DNA from 3 places in the Enterobacter cloacae subsp. cloacae ATCC 13047 genome. Region 3 is predicted to be linked to each of the others. Evidence: predicted binding sites of a transcription regulator. Region 3 holds the regulator's gene; each other region holds the start of a gene.
The links. Region 3 encodes sigma-54, which starts transcription at its own class of promoters, with help from an activator protein. Its sites were predicted from a motif close to GTTGGCACANNTTTCGCTNT; they were not measured.

Region 1 (4,558 bases), 2.0 Mb from region 3:
CGAGCAGGGCACCGGCAGCCGCAGCCATAATTGCCGCCAGCGGCAGCATGCTCCAGAATCCGAGTCCCAGATATTGATACCCCAACGCCAGCCCGTAAGCGCCGATGGCGTAGAAGGCGACATACCCCAGATCCAGCAGTCCGGCCAGACCCACGACGATATTCAGGCCGAGGCCGAGCAGGACGTAAATCAGACCGAGGATAGCAACCGTCAGCAGGTATTTGGTGGCGACGAACGGGAAGCAGATCGCAAGGGCGATCGCCAGAGGAATAACCCAGCGCAGACGGCTTTTGTATTCCGGCGGGCGAACATATACCCCCACGCTGTCGGCTTCGAACCGCGCCTGAAAGCGGGCCCCGGCAGCGGTACTTAAAAAAACGCTCAGCAGAAAACGCCCAACCATCACTGTGCCGACCATCCAGGCCAGGCGCTGTCCGGCAAAGTTAAAGCTATATCCGTCCAGCACCACACCTGCAATCGGGCCAAAAATAATCAATGCGATCAGCCCGGAAAACATCGCGTCCAGCAGGCAGCGCTTGAGGGAGAAACCGTGTGATGTCATCGTTTTCTCCTTCACACTTTGGCCACGACAGGGCGGCCGAGCAGCCCCTGAGGGCGGAAAATCAGGATCATGACCAGCAGCCCAAACGAGAACACATCTTTGTAGTCCGAGTTCACCATGCCGGAAAATTGAGCTTCGGCCACCCCCAGAATCAGCCCGCCGAGCATCGCGCCGGGCAAAGAGCCGATCCCCCCGAGCACCGCGGCGGTAAAGGCTTTGATACCAATCACAAACCCGACGTAGAAATCAAAGGTGCCGTAATTCATGGTAATGAGCACCCCGGCCAGACCGGCCATTGCCGCGCCGATGACAAATACCAGAGAAATAACCCTGTCGGTATTTATCCCCAGAATGGAGGCCATTTTTCGATCCTGTTGTACCGCACGACACATGCGTCCCAGCCGGGTATGGCTGATAATCCAGGTGAGCAATAACATCCCGGCGAAGGAGGCGACCAGAATGAATACTTTGGTATAGGTAATCTGCACGAACCCCTCTCCCAGATGCAGACGAATCACGCCATCCAGCATGGTGGGCACCCCTTGCTGACGCGGCCCCTGGCTCAGTTGCGCGTAATTTTGCAGGATAAGCGACATGCCGATGGCGGAGATCAGCGGTGCCAGACGGGTGGAGTTGCGTAGCGGTTTATAGGCAATGCGCTCGATGGTCCAGCCATACACTCCGGTGACCACGATGGTGAATACCAGCGTGCCGAGGATCAGTAGAGGGAACGACTGCAGGCCGAAGAAGGAGAGCAGCGCCAGGCCAATCGCGCAGAGATAGGCAGAGATCATATACACTTCGCCGTGGGCGAAGTTAATCATGCCGATGATGCCGTACACCATCGTATAACCGATGGCGATGAGTCCGTAGACGGAGCCCAGCGTTAAGCCATTAATTAACTGTTGCAGGAAGAATGTACTCATCTTAGCGCGCTCTTTATAACGGCCGCATAAACCGCGCAGCCTGATGTGTTGTTTGCGTCGGCAGGCGGCCCTGCCGACGTTGAGCGTGACTCCGTCCCGTTACGGCACTTCCTTATACTTTCCTTTGTCGTCCCATTGATACACCACGTAGTCAGAGACTTTCAGATCGCCTTTGCTGTCCCAGGCTTTTTTGCCCATCACCGTATCGACGGAATTAGCCTTCAGCCATTCGCTGGCTTTGGCTGAGTCCTTGCCGCCCGTCGCCTTGAATGCCGCAGCGATAGCCTGCACGGAGGCATAGGAGTAGAGGGTGTATCCTTCCGGTTCGAATTTACCGGCGCGGAATTTCTCAATTACCGCTTTACCGTCCGGGATCAGGCGCGGATCTTTACCGAAGGTCATATAAATGCCGTTGGTATATTGCGGTCCTCCCGCCGCGGTCACCATCTCTTCGTTGACAATACAGTCGCCGGAGAAGAATTTTGCCTGCACGCCCTGTTCACGCATCTGGCGAACCAGCGGGCCGGCTTCAGGGTGACAGCCCCCGAAGAAGACGACATCCGGTTTTTGCGCCCCAATTTTGGTGACCAGGGCGTTAAAGTCTTTTTCACCGCGGGATAACCCTTCGTACATCACGTCCTGCACGCCGCGTTTTGCCAGTGCGGCTTTGGTGGCGTCCGCCAGCCCCTGACCGTAGGTGTCTTTGTCGTGAATGATCACCACCCGTTTGGCTTTCAGCTTGTCGATAATGAAATCGCTGGCGACCTGACCCTGCTGGTCATCGCGGCCGCACATGCGGAACATATCGCTCATGCCGCGCTCGGTAATCTGCGGGTTGGTGGAGCCAGGCGTGATGGCGATGATCCCCGCGTCGCTGTACACCTCAGAGGCGGGCATGGTGGACGAGGAGCAGAAATGACCGACCACCGCGTTGACCTTATCCTGGTCGACTAAACGGTTGGCGACGGCAACGGCCTGCTTGGGCTCGCAGGCATCATCTCCCTGAACCAGCTTAATTTTTTCACCGTTGATCCCGCCTGCGGCGTTAATGTCCTCTGCTGCCTGTGTTGCGCCATGCCAGTACTGATCGCCGTAGGTGGCATTGGGGCCTGTAAATGGCCCGGCCACGCCAATGACAATATCTGCCCGGGCGGAAAATGCCGTCACCAGACAACCGGCCAACAAAAGAGAAAGAGGAGTTCTGATTAATTTCAGCGACATTATTGTGTTCCTTAGCAATGAGGTTTTTGCACCACGGTGTAAACCCGAACGCCCGGCGGCGCAGCCAATCAAAAACACGAGCGAGAAAAATGATGTTACGAACAAGATACGGTCAGCATCCTGCTTAATACGGCGAGGTTTCCATGCGCAGTGTCGCGTGCTGAAGATTAAGCAAAATCGTTGCCAGAATGGTTAACCTGTTGACGGCGTTGCGACATGTTGAGTATAGAGCGCCGTTGTACGCAGCCTTGCGGGACGCACTGAAATTACAGCGGAGATCACATCTCGTTAACAATAAAGCCCATAAGTTGTGCAAGGGTCACGATTTGCACGTTTTTGCAGCAATAATTCCCGTAACTTCCGCCGGGAAAGGCGTACGATATGTGCTAGGATCCTTTCCTTTTTGATCAGGAGTGTCAGCAATGACTGAAGGCCCATTAAATGAAAGCGAAATGGCGTGGCTGGAAGAGACGTTAATGTCTTACGGTCATGACGATGCGTCCGTGATTGACGTGTCCGAACTGGACGGCATGCTTACGGCAGTGCTTTCCGGCCCCGTGGTTGTCGAGCCAGACACCTGGCTGGTGGCGGTATGGGGCGGCGAGAAATATATCCCGCGCTGGAAAAACGATCGAGAAATGAACCGTTTTATCGATCTCTGCTTTAAGCATATGAACGACATTGCTGAGCGCCTGAGCGAATACCCGGATCAGTTTGAGCCGATGTTTGGTTATAACGACGTGGACGGCCAGAGCTACACCGTTGTGGAAGAGTGGTGTTATGGCTATATGCGCGGCGTGTCGCTGACCGACTGGTCTGCACTGCCAGAAGAGCTGAAAGCGGATCTGGATGTCATCGCGCTTCACGGCTCAGAAGAGAACAGCGAGAAGCTGGACGCGCTGAGCGAAGAGGAGTACATCGCCAGCATTGAGCGTATCCAGCCAGCGGCGCTGCGCTTATACGACTACTGGTCTGCTAACCCACAGCAACCGGAAGCGAAGAAACCGATTGTTAACGGCACAAAGGTCGGGCGTAACGATCCGTGTCCGTGCGGCAGCGGGAAGAAGTTTAAGAGCTGTTGCTTACACTGATAAAAAAGGGGCTGTCGATAGCCCCTTTTTTTACCCCACTTCCGGCAGCATTCCCGCCGCAATCAAAAATTGCACCAGAATAATGACGACCCCGCAGGCAAACACAATGCACAGCAGCGGTTTTCCACCTGCCACCCGGTACCCTTGCCGGGCATGCTGTTGGCGGCTCTTCCACGCCAGCAGAGAAGGGAGCAGCAGGGCAAGAATGGATAGCGCCACCCCCGCATACCCCAGCGCCATGACAAACCCGCGCGGGTAGAAGAGGGCAAAGGCCAGCGGAGGCAGGAAGGTGATCGCCCCTGTCTGTAAGCGGCCGGTGACGGAATTGCGACGCTGGAACAGATCTGCCAGATAATCAAACAGACCGAGCGCCACGCCCAGGAAGGAGGTGGCCAGCGCCAGATCGGCAAACAGATGCACCGCCAGCTCAACGTGTGGAGAAGTTACCACTTCACGCAGCGCCAGCAAGAAACCGTTCAGACCGGCGTGTTCCGCCATCAAGCCAATAAAGGTGGAGGAGTCGATACTGCCCAGCGTCACCAGCTGCCAGAAAATGTAGGCAATCAGCGGGATGGCGCTACCGATAACAAACACGCGGCGAAGCTTGCGAATATCACCGTTCATGTAGCTGACAATGCTTGGCACACTGCCGTGGAAGCCAAATGAGGTAAAAATGACCGGGATCGCGGAAAGCGCCAGGCCTTTTTCCAGCGGCAGCGTCAGCAGGTTAACCTTATGAACATGCGGTGCCAGCAGAA
Region 2 (4,558 bases), 550 kb from region 3:
CCCGGCATACGAATATCCGACAGCAGAACATCCGGCGTTTTGGTGGTGAGTGCGTCGAGCACTTCGCTGCCGCTCTCAAACGTCGTGCAGCTTAATCCCGCCCCTGTGAGCGCGCGTTCAAGCACCCAACGGATGGAGCTATCGTCATCGACTACCCAGACTATCCCTCGTTGCATAAACGTCACCTTTATTTTTTAATCGGCAGGAAAACCGAAAACTCGGTATGTCCCGGCCAACTGGTAAATTCAATTTTTCCAGAGTGTTGATCGATCAAACTGCGGGCAATGGATAATCCCAGCCCGGTACCGCCTTCGCGACCGCTGACCATCGGGTAGAACAGGGTGTCCTGCAGATGAGATGGGATCCCCGGCCCGTTGTCCTCAACGTCGATGCGTGCCGCCAGCCGATAGCGCACGCCATGCAAGGTGAGCTGGAATGCGGTACGGGTACGCAAAATGATTTCGCCGCCTTCCGGTCCCAGAGCCTGCAGCGCATTACGCACAATATTCAGCAGGACCTGCTCAATCTGGTCCGGATCGTGCGCCAGTTCCGGCAGGCTGGGGTCATAATCACGCACCAGCGTAACGTTCTCCGGCAGCTCCATTGAGACGAGCTTCACCACCCGTTCAGCCACTTTATGAATGCTTTCGGTGACGTGCATACCCGGCTGTTGCGGCCCGAGCAGGCGGTCAACCAGGTTACGCAGACGATCGGCCTGCTCAATGATGACGTTGGTATACTCCGCCAGCGCAGGGTCCGGCAGCGCTTTGGTTAACAGCTGCGCCGCCCCGCGTAATCCGCCCAGTGGGTTTTTGATTTCATGCGCCAGGCCCCGCACCAGATCGCGGGCAGCAATTTGCTGCGCATGCTGAAGTTGCTCCTGGCTCAGTCGGCGCTGATTGTCCATCGGCGCCATTTCGAGCAGGATCAGCCCTTCAGGAAGACGTTGCGCGGTAAGCGACAAAATATGCGAGCGCCCGTCGATCACCAGCGTCACTTCGTTATCGGTGAACCCCTGACCGGCCTGCAGACTTTCCTGCATCAGGCCAATGTTCAGCGAAAAATAGCTCAATAATTCTGGCAGCGGAGTGCCAAACAGTTTGCGTGCGCTTTGGGCGAGCAGTTGCTGCGCCGCCGGGTTGGCGTAATGAACAGCCAGCTCGTCGTCGACCAGCAAAATGCTGTTAATTAACGAATTGAGGATCTGCCCAGCATCGGGCAGCGTGCCAGTTGCCATTCAGCAGTCTCCTGGAGTTGGTTGCACTAATTTAGTGCAGTATAGCTTTTTCGTCGTAAAAAGCGCGTGAGATCAGGTTGTTGGTGGAGAAAAAAGCCCATCCGGAGATGGGCTGAAAGTTTCCACGGCAACAAAAAAAAGCTTTCGGGGCCGCGCCTGAAGGGTGGCGCGAAACCCGTTGTAACTTAAACGCTGTAGTACAGTTCGAATTCAACCGGATGCGGAGTCATGCGCACGCGGTCGTTCTCTTCAGTACGCAGGGCGATGTAGGCATCGATAGCGTCGTCAGTGAACACGCCACCCGCAGTCAGGAACTCGCGGTCAGCGTCCAGTGCCTGCAGGGCTTCTTCCAGAGAGCCTGCAACCTGTGGGATCTCTTTCGCTTCTTCTGGCGGCAGGTCATACAGGTTTTTGTCCATCGCTTCGCCTGGGTGGATCTTGTTCTTGATACCGTCCAGACCGGCCATCAGCAGTGCTGCGAAGCACAGGTATGGGTTAGCTGCTGGATCCGGGAAGCGCACTTCGATACGACGCGCTTTAGGAGAAGCCACCACCGGGATACGGATAGAAGCAGAACGGTTACGCGCTGAGTAAGCCAGCATAACAGGTGCTTCGTAGCCTGGGACCAGACGCTTGTAAGAGTTGGTGGTTGGGTTCGCCAGGGCGTTGATCGCTTTAGCGTGTTTGATTACGCCGCCAATGTAGTACAGCGCCTGCTCAGACAGACCTGCATATTTGTCACCAGAGAACAGGTTGGTACCGTTCTTGGACAGGGACATGTGGCAGTGCATACCGGAACCGTTGTCGCCAAACATTGGTTTTGGCATGAAGGTCGCGGTTTTACCGAAACGGTGTGCAACGTTGTGCACAACGTATTTGTAGATCTGAATTTCGTCCGCTTTTTTGGTCATGGTATTGAAGCGGGTTGCCACTTCGTTCTGACCAGCAGTCGCCACTTCGTGGTGGTGAGCTTCAACTACCAGGCCCATCTCTTCCATCACCAGACACATGGTGGAACGGATGTCCTGTGAAGAATCGACCGGAGGAACCGGGAAGTAACCGCCTTTCACGCCAGGACGGTGACCTTTGTTACCACCTTCGTATTTGGTGGAGGAGTTCCATGCACCTTCGATGTCGTCGATAGCCACGTGGGAGCCAGAGATAGAGGCACCGAAACGAATGTCATCGAACAGGAAGAATTCTGGCTCTGGCCCGAACAGAACGGTGTCTGCGATGCCGGTAGAACGCAGGTACTCTTCTGCACGTTTAGCGATGGAGCGTGGGTCACGGTCGTAGCCCTGCAGCGTGCCTGGCTCGAGGATATCGCAACGGATGATCAGGGTTGGCTCTTCGAAGAACGGATCAATGACCGCCGTGGTCGCGTCTGGCATCAGAACCATGTCAGATTCGTTAATGCCTTTCCAGCCACCAATGGAGGAGCCGTCAAACATTTTGCCTTCTTCAAAGAATTCGGCGTTTACCTGATGAGCAGGAATAGTGACGTGCTGTTCTTTACCTTTAGTATCGGTGAAGCGCAGATCAACAAACTTCACTTCATGTTCGTTCAGCATCGTCAAAACGTGTTCAGCGGACATACTTAACTCTCCAGATTGGTCATTGTCGTCGTGGTAACGAGGTCTTCAACTTCTATCAAGGTGGCTATGAGGCCATCTTTTTGCCGTATTTTTATAAAGCGAAATCTGTGCCAACTTTTAAAACACCCCAAAAAGGCGTTATCATGCGCACCATAGTGCAAAAGTGCTGCACCACAATGGTTATGTTGCACCAGTATAGTGCTTCAGTGTGAACACTGAGCACCATATTGGTGCAATTTTCGTTAAAGTGCCCTTTTTACGCTCCGTGAAAGCGATCACAAAGCATCTCTGCAATACTTGTTTGCGGGGGATGTTTGTGATCCTGTTTTGTAGTGCGATTAATCCGTGTACAATAACGCGCTATTTCTAATGCCTGAGGCAAAGTTGTGATCGAAAATTTGCGTAACATCGCCATCATCGCGCACGTTGACCATGGTAAAACTACCCTGGTTGATAAGCTGCTGCAGCAATCCGGTACGTTTGATGCACGTGCCGAAACTCAAGAGCGTGTGATGGACTCCAACGATTTGGAGAAAGAGCGTGGGATTACCATCCTCGCGAAAAACACCGCTATCAAATGGAATGACTACCGTATCAACATCGTTGATACCCCAGGGCACGCCGACTTCGGTGGTGAAGTTGAGCGCGTGATGTCCATGGTGGATTCCGTGCTGCTGGTGGTTGACGCCTTTGACGGCCCAATGCCGCAAACGCGTTTCGTGACCAAAAAAGCATTTGCCCATGGCCTGAAGCCTATTGTTGTTATCAACAAGGTTGACCGTCCTGGCGCACGTCCTGACTGGGTTGTTGATCAGGTGTTTGACCTGTTCGTGAACCTTGACGCGACCGACGAGCAGCTGGACTTCCCTATCATCTACGCTTCGGCGTTGAATGGTATTGCGGGTCTGGATCACGAAGATATGGCGGCAGACATGACCCCGCTGTATCAGGCGATTGTCGATCACGTACCGGCTCCGGATGTTGATCTTGATGGTCCTCTGCAGATGCAGATCTCCCAGCTGGACTACAACAACTACGTTGGCGTTATCGGTATCGGCCGCATCAAACGCGGTAAAGTGAAGCCGAACCAGCAGGTTACTATCATCGATAGCGAAGGCAAAACCCGTAACGGTAAAGTGGGCAAAGTGCTGACTCACCTGGGTCTGGAGCGTATCGACAGCGATCTGGCTGAAGCGGGTGATATCATCGCGATCACCGGTCTGGGCGAGCTGAACATCTCTGACACCATCTGCGACCCGCAGAACGTGGAAGCGCTGCCAGCCCTGTCTGTTGATGAACCAACGGTAACCATGTTCTTCAACGTCAACACCTCTCCGTTCTGTGGTAAAGAAGGTAAATTCGTTACCTCTCGTCAGATCCTTGACCGCCTGAACAAAGAGCTGGTGCACAACGTTGCGCTGCGCGTTGAAGAAACGGAAGACGCTGATGCCTTCCGCGTATCCGGTCGTGGTGAACTGCACCTGTCTGTTCTGATCGAAAACATGCGTCGTGAAGGTTTCGAGATGGCGGTTTCCCGTCCGAAAGTTATCTTCCGCGAAATCGACGGCCGTAAACAAGAGCCGTTCGAAAACGTAACGCTGGACGTTGAAGAGCAGCACCAGGGTTCTGTGATGCAGGCTCTGGGTGAGCGTAAAGGCGACCTGAAAAACATGAATCCAGATGGCAAAGGCCGCGTACGTCTCGACTACGTGATCCCAAGCCGTGG
Region 3 (4,558 bases):
CGATGGCTACGGTATTCGTTGTGCGCTCACATCGGGTATCGAGGTTGCCATCATCACCGGGCGAAAAGCTAAACTGGTAGAAGATCGCTGTGAAACGTTGGGCATTACCCATCTGTATCAGGGACAGTCCGATAAGATGGCTGCTTTCAATGATTTACTGGGTAAACTGTCTATCGCGCCAGAACATGTGGCCTATGTCGGTGACGACCTGATCGACTGGCCGGTAATGGCTGAGATTGGCCTGAGTGTCGCGGTTGCGGATGCGCATCCGCTGCTGATCCCGCGGGCTGATTATGTTACCCACATCAACGGTGGCCGTGGTGCCGTACGTGAAGTCTGCGATCTGCTTCTGCTGGCGCAGGGCAAGCTTGATGAGGCCAAAGGGCAATCGATATGAGTAAAACCAGACGTTGGGTTATCATTCTGCTTTCGCTTGTCGCACTGATACTGATTGGCGTGAACCTTGCCGATCGTGACGATACGCAAACGGAAGTGATCAACAATAACGATCCAACCTATAAAAGCGATCACAGTGATACCGTAGTCTATAGCCCGGAAGGTGCGCTGAACTATCGCCTGATTGCCCAGCACGTTGAATATTTTTCAGATGACGGTATTTCGTGGTTTACCCAGCCGGTCATGACGACGTTTGATAAGGACAAAGTGCCGACGTGGTCGATTAAGTCCGACCGGGCAAAACTGACGAATGACCGTATGCTTTATCTTTATGGCCATGTTGAAGTCAACGCCCTGACCGCTGACTCACAACTGCGCAAAATTACGACAGATAATGCCCAGATCAACCTGGTTACTCAGGATGTGACGTCGCAGGATCTGGTCACTCTGTACGGCACAACATTTAATTCCAGCGGTTTAAGAATGCGCGGGAACTTACGCAGCAAAAACGCCGAGCTGATTGAAAAGGTTAGAACCTCCTATGAAATTCAAAACAAACAAACTCAGCCTTAAAGTAATTATCGCCAGCGCGATGCTGGCGGCCAGTCTTCCCGCGCTTGCTGTTACTGGCGATACCGAACAGCCGATCCATATCGAGTCCGATACGCAGTCTCTTGATATGCAAGGTAATGTCGTTACCTTTACCGGCAACGTGGTTATGACCCAGGGCACCATCAAGATTAACGCCGATAAGGTGGTCGTTACCCGTCCAGGTGGCGAACAGGGCAAAGAGATCATTGATGGCTACGGCAACCCGGCCACGTTCTACCAGATGCAGGACAACGGCAAGCCAGTGAAGGGCCATGCCAGCCACATGCATTATGAACTGGCGAAAGATCTGGTCATCCTTACCGGTAACGCCTATCTGGAACAGCTCGATAGCAATATCACCGGCGATAAAATCACCTATCTGGTGAAAGAGCAAAAAATGCAGGCCTCCAGCGAGAAAGGCAAACGCGTCACCACCGTGTTAGTGCCGTCTCAGCTGCAGGACAAAGGCAAGGGCCAGGCCCCGGCACAGAAGAAGAGTAACTAATTCGTTATGGCAACATTAACTGCAAAAAATCTCGCGAAGGCCTATAAGGGCCGCCGTGTCGTGGAAGATGTCAGTCTGACCGTCAACTCCGGCGAAATTGTTGGCCTGCTTGGTCCAAACGGTGCAGGTAAAACCACGACCTTCTACATGGTCGTGGGTATTGTCCCACGCGATGCCGGTAACATCATCATTGATGATGAAGACATCAGCCTTCTGCCACTGCACGCGCGCGCGCGCCGGGGTATTGGCTACCTGCCGCAGGAAGCCTCCATTTTCCGTCGCCTTAGCGTCTTCGATAACCTGATGGCCGTTCTGCAAATTCGTGACGACCTGACCAGCGAACAGCGTCAGGATCGCGCCAACGAGCTGATGGAAGAGTTTCACATTGAGCACCTGCGCGATAGCCTTGGGCAGGCGCTGTCCGGGGGGGAACGCCGCCGTGTTGAAATTGCACGCGCGTTGGCAGCAAACCCGAAGTTCATCCTGCTGGATGAACCATTTGCAGGCGTTGACCCCATCTCCGTTATCGACATTAAACGTATTATTGAGCATCTGCGCGACAGCGGTCTTGGCGTGTTGATTACTGACCACAACGTCCGTGAAACACTGGCCGTATGTGAACGTGCGTATATCGTGAGCCAGGGCAACCTGATCGCCCACGGTACGCCACAGCAGATCCTCGAAGATGATCATGTTAAGCGCGTCTATCTTGGGGAAGACTTCAGACTCTGATAGGGTAGAGGTAACGTAACGCCGAACCGGAGAAAAATGCTCTGAACATGAAGCAAGGTTTGCAATTAAGGCTCAGCCAACAACTGGCGATGACGCCGCAGTTACAGCAGGCGATTCGCCTGTTGCAACTGTCCACATTAGAACTCCAGCAGGAGCTCCAGCAAGCGCTGGACAGCAATCCGCTGCTGGAGCAAGCCGATCTTCATGACGAGGTAGACACTCAGCAATCACAGGACACTGAAGCCCTCGATACCGCCGATGCACTCGAACAAAAAGAGATGCCGGACGAGCTTCCGCTGGATGCCAGCTGGGATGAAATCTACACCGCCGGAACCCCTTCCGGCACGCGTGCAGACTACCAGGACGATGAGCTACCGGTCTATCAGGGTGAAACCACCCAGTCACTACAGGATTATCTGATGTGGCAGGTGGAGCTGACCCCTTTCTCCGATACCGATCGCGCGATTGCTACATCGATTGTCGATGCCGTTGACGACACCGGCTATCTGACCGTCACGCTGGACGATATTCTGGAAAGCATGGGCGATGACGAGATTGAACTTGAAGAGATAGAAGCCGTTCTGAAGCGCATTCAGCGTTTCGACCCGGTGGGCGTAGCAGCGAAAGACCTGCGCGACTGTCTGCTGATCCAGCTTTCGCAGTTCAGCAAAGAGACGCCCTGGATCGATGAAGCCCGCTTAATCATCAGCGATCATCTGGATCTGCTGGCTAACCATGATTTCCGTACCCTGATGCGCGTTACGCGTCTGAAAGAAGAGGTGCTGAAAGAGGCGGTTAATCTGATTCAGTCGCTCGATCCTCGCCCCGGCCAGTCGATCCAGACCAGTGAGCCTGAATATGTCATACCTGACGTGCTGGTCAGAAAACACAACGGCCGCTGGGTCGTTGAACTCAATTCAGACAGCATTCCTCGCCTGCAAATCAATCAGCAATATGCCTCCATGTGCACCAGCGCGCGTAACGACGCCGACAACCAGTATATTCGTAGCAATCTGCAGGAAGCGCGTTGGTTAATCAAAAGCCTGGAGAGCCGCAATGATACGCTGTTGCGTGTGAGCCGCTGTATCGTCGAACAACAGCAGGCTTTCTTTGAGCAGGGCGAAGAGTATATGAAACCGATGGTGCTGGCGGATATCGCCCAGGCCGTCGAGATGCATGAATCAACGATTTCCCGCGTGACCACGCAGAAGTATCTGCACAGTCCTCGCGGTATATTTGAGCTTAAGTATTTCTTCTCCAGCCATGTGAATACCGAAGGCGGTGGCGAAGCCTCGTCAACGGCGATTCGTGCACTGGTGAAGAAGTTGATCGCCGCGGAGAACCCCGCGAAGCCACTGAGCGACAGTAAGTTAACCACCATGCTGTCCGACCAGGGTATTATGGTGGCACGTCGTACTGTTGCGAAGTATCGAGAGTCTTTATCCATTCCGCCGTCTAACCAGCGTAAACAGCTGGTCTGACACAACCGATAAGGAAGACACTATGCAGCTCAACATCACTGGACAAAACGTCGAAATTACTGAAGCCTTACGCGACTTTGTGAACACGAAATTCGCAAAACTCGAGCAGTATTTCGAAAGGATCAATCAGGTCTATATTGTGTTGAAAGTGGAGAAAGTGACTCATATCTCGGATGCAACCCTGCATGTCAATGGGGGCGAACTCCACGCCAGTGCGGAAGGGCAAGACATGTACGCTGCTATCGACGGCTTGATTGATAAGCTTGCAAGACAGCTCAATAAACATAAAGATAAACTGAAACAACACTAATTGTCCGGGCAGTTAACGGGTGCAGGAAGGCCTGTTGTGGAGCACAACAGGCCATTTGTACAGTTAGCGCTTAGGTGAAATTATGATGAACAACGATTCCGCTCTTCAATTGAGCAATGTCCTTAACCAGGAATGTACCCGCAGTGGCGTTCACTGCCAGAGCAAAAAACGTGCGCTGGAGATTATCAGTGAACTGGCCGCAAAACAGCTGGGCCTGCCACCGCAGGTCGTATTCGAAGCCATCCTGACCCGTGAAAAAATGGGCAGTACCGGTATCGGCAACGGCATTGCGATCCCGCATGGCAAACTGGAAGAGGACACCCTGCGTGCCGTCGGTGTGTTTGTGCAACTGGAAACGCCTATTGCCTTTGATGCCATCGATAACCAGCCCGTTGATCTCCTCTTCGCGCTGCTGGTTCCTGCCGATCAGACGAAAACCCATCTGCATACGCTTTCACTGGTCGCTAAACGCCTGGCCGATAAAACCATCTGCCGTCGACTGCGCTCAGCGCAAAGTGATGAAGAGCTTTATGAAATTATCAC

Region 1: ECL_RS06810 (branched-chain amino acid ABC transporter substrate-binding protein) is a predicted target of sigma-54. The motif match lies at 2,878-2,897, and genes of this name have one in related genera.
Region 2: glnA (glutamate--ammonia ligase) is a predicted target of sigma-54. The motif match lies at 2,928-2,947, and genes of this name have one in related genera.

What each region holds. Positions count from the first base shown of each region.
Region 1 is NC_014121.1:1,400,105-1,404,662, forward strand. It holds gene livM (high-affinity branched-chain amino acid ABC transporter permease LivM) at 1-562, opposite strand, end outside; gene ECL_RS06805 (ABC transporter permease subunit) at 574-1,488, opposite strand; gene ECL_RS06810 (branched-chain amino acid ABC transporter substrate-binding protein) at 1,588-2,709, opposite strand; gene ECL_RS06815 (YecA/YgfB family protein) at 3,132-3,800, shown strand; gene tyrP (tyrosine transporter TyrP) at 3,831-4,558, opposite strand, start outside.
Region 2 is NC_014121.1:5,249,171-5,253,728, reverse strand. It holds gene glnG (nitrogen regulation protein NR(I)) at 1-176, opposite strand, end outside; gene glnL (nitrogen regulation protein NR(II)) at 188-1,237, opposite strand; gene glnA (glutamate--ammonia ligase) at 1,423-2,832, opposite strand; gene typA (ribosome-dependent GTPase TypA) at 3,219-4,558, shown strand, end outside.
Region 3 is NC_014121.1:4,698,630-4,703,187, forward strand. It holds gene kdsC (3-deoxy-manno-octulosonate-8-phosphatase KdsC) at 1-397, shown strand, start outside; gene lptC (LPS export ABC transporter periplasmic protein LptC) at 394-969, shown strand; gene lptA (lipopolysaccharide ABC transporter substrate-binding protein LptA) at 938-1,492, shown strand; gene lptB (LPS export ABC transporter ATP-binding protein) at 1,499-2,224, shown strand; gene rpoN (RNA polymerase factor sigma-54) at 2,272-3,705, shown strand; gene hpf (ribosome hibernation promoting factor) at 3,728-4,015, shown strand; gene ptsN (PTS IIA-like nitrogen regulatory protein PtsN) at 4,098-4,558, shown strand, end outside.